Regions from separate parts of the Shewanella sp. MF05960 genome, predicted to be linked through region 1. Evidence: predicted binding sites of a transcription regulator. Region 1 holds the regulator's gene; each other region holds the start of a gene.

Region 1 (3,290 bases):
CAATCAGCCAATTATCAAAATCTGCTTCAGAAAGCGCATTGACCACTATGGGCATAAAACCATGATCTTTTCCGCAAAGTTCAGCACATTGACCACGGTAGATCCCTGGTTTATCAATACGCGTCCAGGCTTCGTTAATAAAACCGGGATTAGCATCTTTTTTAACGGCAAATGCCGGTACCCACCAAGAATGGATTACATCATCTGAGGTCATTAAAAAACGCACTTTGCGATTAATCGGTAATACCAGAGGCTTATCTACCTCGAGTAGATAGTTTTCACCTTTGGTTTGATCACCATCAATTTGTTCTCTTGGAGTTGAGAGTGTGCTGTAAAATTCTATGTCTTTATCGAAATAGCTGTAGTGCCATTTCCATTGCGACCCCGTAATTTTTATGGTCAGATCCGCATCGCTGGAGTCTTCCATTGCAATCAGGGTTTTAGTAGCAGGAATTGCCATAGCAATTAAGATGATAAACGGAATGACTGTCCAGGCTATTTCCACTTTAGTACTTTCGTGAAAATTGGCCGCGACAGCGCCTTTAGATTTGCGGTGATAGATCATTGAGTAAATCATGATCCCAAACACCACTAGCCCAATAGCACAACAGATATATAAAATGGTCATGTGGAGGTCGTAAACCTTACCACTGATATCTGTCACGCCTTGAGTCATGTTGAGGGGCATTTCTGCAGCCCCAAGCGGAAGTGCTATCAGCACAACCAATAAACAATACCACCATTGCTTCACAAGACTTCTCCTCTGCTAATTGCAAATAGCAACTACAAAGAAGAGTCACACAGTAAGTCTCTGCTCTATGCAAACTCTTCGGTTCCCAAAAAAGTTTGATGACCTCAAAGTAACTTGGTGGTTGTAAACTGGCAGTTTACGCTTTTATTGTTAGCTGAACACCACACTTGTACCTACGACTGAACTAATCAAATTGTATTGACGTATTCCCATCGATGGCGGTGTTATCTGCCAAATTACGTCAAATAAAAGATAAAAAATGTTTCATCCTTGTTAACAACATTACTTGTAGATTAAACATTGATCAAGATCACTTTGTTCGCTAATTGGCTGAAAAAAGGTAAAAAAAAGCCCTGAATTGGATGCAGGGCTTGGTGTTGAAGGGTTCGTACTTAATGAAATGCTGAAAAATTACTTGTTGCAGAAGGCATTGTTGGATTAACGATTTGATGTTTTTCAGGTAAGTGAGTATTCACATCTTCAATTACCACACCTAAAGCGCGTGCACTTTTGGCGACAATTTCTAAACGGCGACTGTCACGAGCATCTAATGAACTCGTCCAGGTAATCACAGCGCTTGAAGTGCCACTGGTTAATGCTTTTTCCATTGCCCATAACGTTTCAACTTCATCTTTAGTGTGTACTAGTAAGATTCGGTCCATTCTTACACCAGCACTTGCCAGCATGTGCTTATAACCAATATGCGGAGGACTAATGAGCACTATCCAGCGTCCTTGTCGGCTTAAGGTTGCTAACTGGCTGCACAGTTGCCCTAACTCAGACTCACCTTGAGTGACGGTTTGTAATGTTTGAATGGTTTGGTTGCCATACAATTCTGCTTCTGTTGAATCTGCCCATAAACCTGGGTGGCGCGGGGCAGTGCCCATTAGTTTGTTCATAACCAATCTCCATTACGGATAACGCCAACGGCAAGCCCTTCAATGGTGAGGCTTTGGCAACTTAAGTCTACTTTAATCGGGGTGTATGCTTCGTTTTCGGCATGTAGATAGACAACATTGCCTTTTTTCTCGAAACGTTTCACCGTGACGTCATCTTCAACGCGGGCCACAACTACTTGGCCATTACGTGCTTGCTGCATTTTATGAACGGCAAGTAAATCGCCCTCTAAAATGCCAATGTCTTTCATGCTGTCGCCACGTACTCGCAGTAAAAAATCGGCTGCGGGTTTAAACATGTTTGGGTCGACTTGATAATATTGCTCTACATGCTCTTGCGCTAAAATGGGTTCACCAGCAGCGACTTGGCCAATCAGCGGCAATCCTGTTTCTTGTTGTTCTTCATGAGGTAAGCGGATACCTCTTGAAGTGCCAGGCATGATCTCGATAAAGCCTTTTTTGGCGAGTGCTTTTAAATGCTCTTCGGCAGCATTTGCACTTTTAAAGCCAAGACGGTTCGCAATTTCAGCACGAGTCGGTGGCATACCTGTTTCGGCGATATTGTTTTTAATTAAGTCTAAAATTTCTGCTTGGCGCGGCGTTAACGGTCTCATGATGATTCCTGTCTTTTTATACAGTGACTGTCATTATATACAGTGTTTTTGTTCGCGCAAGTATTAACCAACCGTTTTTTGTTTTTTGTTACGGCATTGTTGCCTATCAGTATGTTTTATATCAGTTTCATTCTATATTTTAATTGAGTTGTTCAGTTAGGGACTGTTCACAAAGTAAAGATAAAACAGCCAGATAGTGTATCAAGGGTGGTTTCTGGTATCCTATGCAGCAATATTACAGTGGCTTATATTGCGAAAGTAACTATGTCAAAACCAAATTCAATATTTTTACGTGCATTAAAATGGGTACAGAAATCGATGGTTCAAACCATTGTTGTCCCGCATGACCCTTTTGATGATCTTAATTTAGATCCAAATAAACCATTGGTTTATGTCATGAAAACAGAGTCAATCAGTGATGCCGCTGCGCTAAGCGAAATCACTGAGGGCTTTGGAATGCCGAGTCCATATGACCCACTCATCGTTGATGGCTTAAAAGTGCCACGTATTGTGTGTTTGGAGGGGCGTAAGCCACTCTTTGGTAAACGCGAAAGTGGTGAAAAGTTTATCGATAGCTTCACCAGTTTATTGGCGCTTCATCGTCAACGTCCGGATTTGGATATTCAACTCGTTCCCGTGAGTTTGTACTGGGGGCGCACGCCTGGTAAAGAAGACGACAGTATGAAGGCGGCAGTGCTTGAGCGTGAAAGCCCAACGTGGTTACGCAAATGGCTAATGATTTTGTTTCTTGGTAGACATAACTTTGTCCAGTTCTCTAATGCATTATCTTTACGCTATATGGCAGATGAGCATGGATTTGATAAAAGTATTGCCCACAAATTAACCCGTGTAGCTCGAGTGCATTTCAGTCGTCAACGTAAAGTGATGACGGGCCCGCAGTTGCCCAACAGACAAATGTTTTTTGCTTCGTTGCTTAAGTCGGATTCAATCAAAAAAGCGATTGAAGAAGAAGCCATTAACAAGAAAGTATCACCTGAAAAAGCCCGTGAAACAGCTGTTGAATATTTA
Region 2 (3,290 bases), on a different contig from region 1:
GAGAATGTTGCTGCGCTTAAACAGGCAATAGAGTCTTTCCAAGCTTTGGTTCGTGAAGAGTTAGCCATTGCAGACCCAGGCATGTTACTGAGCCTCGCAGAAATTGCCACACCAACAAAAGTGATGGGCGAAGATGCGCAAAATACCTTAATCGATTTACTTCATGCTAGCCCCAATGGCGTTATCCGCATGAGCGATGAAGTTGAAGGCGTAACCGAAACCTCACTCAATATCGGCGTGATTAGCACTGAAGATGAAAGCGTTGAAATATTGTGCCTTATCCGTTCATTAATCGACTCTGGCCGAGAAGAAGTTACCGGTATGCTGACTGCATTAGCTAACCTTTCTGGCGCAAGTATTGATTTAAGCGGTGCTTACCCAGGTTGGAAGCCAGACACCAGCTCGCCAGTCATGGCCATCGTGCGTGAAACCTATAATGATATTTATAAGAAAGACCCAACCATCATGGTCATCCATGCTGGTCTTGAATGTGGTTTATTTAAAGAACCGTATCCGCACATGGACATGGTTTCGATTGGGCCAACGATCCGTTATCCACACAGTCCAGATGAAATGGTTAACATCACGACTGTTGGCCAATACTGGGAATTGCTACTGGCGGTATTAGCTCGTATTCCTGCAAAAGATGCGTAATACGTTAACGAACTAATTCATCAAAAAATCAAAGGCGACTTTAAGTCGTCTTTTTTGTGCGTAACGGTAAAAAGGCAGGTTAAAATTGTAAATCGAGTTGGGTCAATTTATCTGCTAAACCATCTGATTGGCCTTGGACGATATCGGCTAAACCTACACTCACACCGATTAAGCGTATGCCACGGCCTTGGCTGCGTTGCAGAGCCTGCTTTAATAATTCGTGAAACATATTGACTGAAATAGCATCGCTACGATGCTCAATCGTAGTCTGCTTAAAATCATTAAATTTTAATTTAACCACTTGTTTATTGATCAGTCGGTCTTTCGCACTGCGATGTACCCGCGCACTTAATTCTTGAATCAGTTGCGGCAAGACTTGGTGGCATTGCTCTAGGGTAAATATGTCTTTGGCTAAGGTGGTTTCAACACCAACAGACTTACGCACTCTGTGTGGACTAATTTGCCGCGTATCAATGCCTTGAGCACGCTCAATAAGCACATGGCCAAACTTACCAAAGGCTTCAATCAGTTTCACTTTGGGGTATTGCTGCACATCAAAGCAAGTGACTAAGCCAATATCAGCAAGCTTTTGTGAAGTGACCTTACCAACCCCTGGAATTTTACTCAAAGGTAAGTCTTTAACAAAGTCGCAGATTTGATTTGGGGTTATCACATATTGACCATTCGGTTTGTTTAAATCTGAGGCAATTTTGGCTAGAAACTTAATCGGTGCAACCCCCGCTGAAGCGGTTAATCCTGTGATGGCAAATATCTCATCGCGTATGGCGTTAGCAATTAAAGTCGCACTGCCTTTATGTTCGGTGCAATCAGTGACATCGAGGTAGGCCTCGTCTAACGACAATGGTTCAACTAAATCAGTATAACGATGGAAAATCTCACGGATCTGCAACGAAACTGACTTATATACATCCATTCGTCCCGGCACTAAAATTAACTGTGGGCACAATTGCAATGCGTGATAACTCGACATTGCACTTCGGACACCAAATTTACGCGCTTCATAACTGCAGGTACTTATCACACCACGGCGATCACTTCTGCCACCGACAGCAATGGCTTTTCCTCGTAACTCAGGAAAGTCGCGCATTTCGACCGCAGCAAAATAACAATCCATATCGATATGAATGATTTTACGCATTCTGTGACCATCAGTGATTAACTTAACGCCAATAATATCACTGTATATAAAAACAGTACACTATCATTATCTCAATCACGGAGACAAAAAAGCCCAAACTGAGTTGGGCTTCTTTAACATAGCGTGTTATCTAATAATGATTACATTTTAGTTTGTAAATAGTTCTGTAAACCAATGCGCTCAATAAGACCCAATTGCTTTTCTAACCAATACATATGATCAGATTCAGTATCATCGAGTAACACTTCTAAAATTTCACGGGTCTGATAATCTTTCTTTGCTTCACACAAGGCAATAACCTTACGTAAGTTATCGGCTACGTGATACTCATAAGCTAAGTCATTTTTAAACATTTCTTGTACATCTTTGCCAATATTCAACGCTTCACGGCTGCCGACATCGGGCGTGCCTTCTAAAAATAGAATACGTTGAACTAACTTTGCCGCATGCAACTTTTCGTCGTCTGACTCATGTAAGATACGGGTATATAATTCATTAAATCCCCAATCTTCATACATATGAGCATGAACAAAATACTGGTCCATTGCAGATAACTCGCCAGTTAACAATAAATTTAGGGCGTCGATTACTTCAGGATTGCCTTTCATGATAATTCCTATTAGTCGTTAATTTGTGATTGAAGATAGTTTTGGATACCCGTTTGGCTAATCAGTTCTTGCTGAGACTCAATCCAATCTAGGTGTTCTTCTTCGTCTTCTAATAAATCTTCAAATAGATCACGGCTAACGTAATCTTGCTGAGTTTCACATACACTAATCGCTTCACGTAAGATAGCAATTTGCTCAGTCACTGCCGCTAAATCACAGCTAAGCATCTCTTGGGCATGCTCACCAATGCGCAATTTATCTAACTGCTGTAAATTAGGTAATCCTTCAAGAAACAAGACTCGCTCAATCAACTTGTCAGCATGCTTCATGTCTTCAATCGATTTTTTGTACTCTTTCTCATTCAGCTTTTCTAAACCCCAGTGCTTAAACATGCGCGCATGTAAAAAGTACTGGTTAATGGCTGTCAGTTCGCAAGTAAGTACACGATTGAGTTGACTGATGACTTTAGGATGACCTTTCATAGCAATGTCCCTTGATAAATAGTGTGATCTCGATCAATTTCATACAGGATAGAACAATGTAGATAAAAAGGCAAATTTTCCTTTATTTTCACCAACTTACAATTGATAACCATTATCATTATAACTAAGTTTTGTAACACCACTGTGGTAAGCAACCCATAAAAAAAGCCTTCATAATGAAGGCTCTTTACATTGTAAGCTCTAAAATCAGAAGCGATACAATTTAAATAATTCTATTTTGGTTGAGCATATCTTTACGGTCTTGTTCTTTTTGCATACGAAGTTTACGCGCATCACAAGGGTTATCACAGTCACAGGCTTTCTCAATACCTAACACACCTAATCCACCGCAACTGCCTTCTACCGCTTTTTTCTTCACGATATAGC
Region 3 (3,290 bases), on a different contig from region 1:
TAAGTCAGATGCCCATTTTGTATTACGAGATGGTGCAGCAGGTATATTTTTAGCGGCGAGTACTTTCCCTAAATCTCGCGAAACTCGAGCGCCTTTAGTGGAAGAACTGGTTACTTATCGTGAGTTATTATGGCCTAAGTACGCCTACCTTGCCGATGCACCTGTTGAAGATGACGACGGCAACAAAGCCGCTGTTAAATTTAGCCGCAAAACCAAAGAGCAATACGTTGCCACGGAAGTAGACGGTAAAGCGACAGGTTGGTCTGCGAAATTTGTTAACGGTAAGTGGGTTAGCGAATCGGCGAAGAAAAAAGCTAAGAAGTAATCTGTACTTCAACGATAAAAGCGTTACCCTCGGGTAGCGCTTTTTTATGGGCGTTATTTAATGTATCACCATGACGGTTTTATATGCGCTTGATGACAACGGTTACCGTTATTATTTATTGGAATGGTATTTGGCATCGTTAGAGCGTCTAAATAGAGGTCGATTCGATAACAATGAGCATAATTAACAATGAATAATTGGAATGTGGCGCCAATCTGTTGTGTACTGCGGTGTTAAAAATTCTCTGTGCATCGCCCATTTCTGTTGTGCTCCTTGTGCACCTAAAAATAGGGTATCGCTTCCATAGCGGTGATTAATATTATCCAGTACCTGCATTAATTGTGGTTTGGCTTTGCTGGCATTAAATAGGTCGAGTTGCTGGTGTTGACTATTCACCAAGTCGAGTAGTCCTACGCCGACTTTATAATAATGCACACCAGGGCGGTAAAGCCGATGTATTACCGAGGATGCGGCATGAGTCATTTCGGCGCTGCAATGAGTAGCACAGGTAAAGTTAACATTGACTTTAAAGCTTTGCGGGTAACTATCGTGAGGTGAGTTATGGGCAAACAGCATCATCACCTTACACAATGATTGCTGCTTTCTGGCTTTAGCGGCCGCAATAGCGATATGCATGCATAACGCCTGGTGCAAGCTGTCAATATCGGTAATCCGTTTGCCGACGCTGCGGGTTGAGAATATTTGTTGTTTATCGGCCCTTGCTTCATCCCATTGCTTACACGCAACACCATTGAGTTCACGAATAGTGCGCTCTATTTCAATGCTAAATTGCTTGCGCATCATGGTGGGCGACGTGTTAGCCAGTTCCCAGGCTGTATGAATATTCATTACCGTTAACTTGGCTGCAGTTTTACGGCCAATCCCCCACACATCGCTAACTGACAATGAGGCCAATGTTGCTTGGCGAATTGCCTCGTTATCTATCACGCACACCCCTTTAGATGCAGGCGTTAATTTAGCAGCTTTATTGGCGACTTTTGCAAGTGTCAGTGTTGAGCCGATACCCACACAAACAGGTAACCGCGTATATTGCCAAACCGTTTGTCGAATTCGTCTTGCGTGAGTGGCTAAGCACGGAATGGCTTGTTGGCAATGTTTAAAAGAAAGAAAGGATTCATCAATCGAGTAAATATGCTGCTCAGGGGCGAATCGGCCAATCACTTGCATCATTTTTGCCGACAAGTCTGCATATAATTCATAGTTGCTGGATAGCACCACCACTTGATGTTGGCGACAAAGATTGGCGATTTTAAAATAAGGCTGAAACTTGGGAATACCTAACTCAATTGCGAGGCGATTTGCAGCTACCACGCAACCATCGTTGTTAGACAATACAATGACCGGTCGATGACGCCATTCAGGTCTAAAGACTTGTTCTGCACTGCAGTAATATGAAGTGGCATCAACTAACGCGAACATAAATTGATTGCCTCATCATGGCACCGTATTGAATAGATCACCGTACCTTCAATGCTAAAGTCATCATATTGATTAATCACCACATCGGCATAAGCATCGTTGGAAGACAGTAGTAATCTTCGTTTGAGGTCGATCATTTTGCACACGAACTCACCATTAAAGTTAGCGACAATCACTTGGCCATTCTTGACCGTACAACTGCGATCGACAATGACTAAGTCACCATCAAAAATACCAATACCGGTCATTGAGTCTCCCTGAACTTTACCGATAAACGTGGCACTTGGATGAGTAATGAGTAGTTCATCTAAGCTTAATGGCCGCTGTTTGTATTCCGCTGCAGGCGACTCAAAGCCGCTAATGCCGCCAGCTATGTAGATTGGGATCACTTTCATATCAGTACCAAGTCAACTCGCAGTAACACTGTATAAATAAACAGTATAATAGCAGCGAAACAGAAATGATCAAATATTCATTATGAAAGATTGCGGCGCGCGATGCTTGAGTTGGCTAATGAGCGTTAAAGATGGGATACAAAAAAGCCTCTTTACGAGGCTAATGAGATGATCAACAGATGGAAATGAGCAGTACTACCATTTCTTTTTAGGTTGAAACAGCATATCGATATCATCACCTTCTTTTTTCGGCTTAGGTGTACTCGGTTCGCTGCTGCGTTGTGCCCCCATGATTTCATCGAGCAATAGTTTGGCTTCATCGACCTTGCGCGCAATAAATGGATCATTTGGCGTTTGGGCTTTAATCGTGTGCAACGTATTTAATGCTTTTGTCACCATTTGTTTGCTTGAGCCATATTGTTTCATAAAGCAGGCCGCACGGGCACGGCTAATCATTGATTCAACATTGATGCGTAGCTGTAAATTATCAATACGCATTTCTTCTTCAGCAAATACAGTGGGGTCAACTTTGCCTTTGTTATGCTCAGCTCGCAAAATGGCTTTGAGTTTTTTAAGGGTTTTAACCAACTCTAAGACCTGTCTGTCATTGTCTGGTAAGCGAAAGTTTTCAATAGCTGGCACTTGGCTAGGAGAGTTTGATACTGTGGTTATTTGCGCTTTAATATCGCCAAGGCGACGTTCATAGTCCGATTTTAATTGACCAGAAGAATGAGGTACTGATTGCTCTAATGCATCTTGAATACGGCGGTATAACACGAGCATGATGTGGCTAGAGCAAGGAGCCATACCCGTGTTAGATAATACCGCATCGGTTTCGTCAATAATGGCGCGTTGACGCGATACTTCAATACGGCGTTCAGCTTCTGCGCGCTCTTTTTGTTGTTGGACGATACTAAAACCGATAATCAGTAATAGCAGTGCGCCGATAAGAATTAATACCAAAATTAAGGACATAAAGGTTCCATTTTATCTTTCATATCACATGGTGACAAAGCCAATAATAATGGCTAAAAAGTGATTTTGACGAACAGATAAATTAATCAAAAAATTTCATCAAAAGTAGCTTATATCTTAGCGTATGTCATTACGGCTGTCGTTGAATAATAAGT

Evidence for each region. Region 1 encodes LexA, which represses DNA repair genes until DNA is damaged. Its sites were predicted from a motif close to TACTGTATNNNNATACAGTA; they were not measured.
Region 2: dinB (DNA polymerase IV) is a predicted target of LexA. The motif match lies at 1,852-1,871, and genes of this name have one in related genera.
Region 3: ACROAE_RS04555 (LexA family protein) is a predicted target of LexA. The motif match lies at 2,187-2,206, and genes of this name have one in related genera.

The regions. Positions count from the first base shown of each region.
Region 1 is NZ_JBOZPS010000006.1:181,703-184,992, reverse strand. It holds gene coxB (cytochrome c oxidase subunit II) at 1-751, opposite strand, end outside; gene ACROAE_RS08245 (cell division inhibitor SulA) at 1,144-1,650, opposite strand; gene lexA (transcriptional repressor LexA) at 1,647-2,261, opposite strand; gene plsB (glycerol-3-phosphate 1-O-acyltransferase PlsB) at 2,526-3,290, shown strand, end outside.
Region 2 is NZ_JBOZPS010000001.1:232,178-235,467, forward strand. It holds gene ACROAE_RS00990 (aminoacyl-histidine dipeptidase) at 1-654, shown strand, start outside; gene dinB (DNA polymerase IV) at 734-1,813, opposite strand; gene bfr (bacterioferritin) at 1,954-2,421, opposite strand; gene bfr (bacterioferritin) at 2,433-2,903, opposite strand; gene nqrM ((Na+)-NQR maturation NqrM) at 3,127-3,290, opposite strand, start outside.
Region 3 is NZ_JBOZPS010000003.1:247,956-251,245, reverse strand. It holds gene topA (type I DNA topoisomerase) at 1-325, shown strand, start outside; gene ACROAE_RS04560 (Y-family DNA polymerase) at 509-1,765, opposite strand; gene ACROAE_RS04555 (LexA family protein) at 1,753-2,160, opposite strand; gene ACROAE_RS04550 (hypothetical protein) at 2,356-3,135, opposite strand.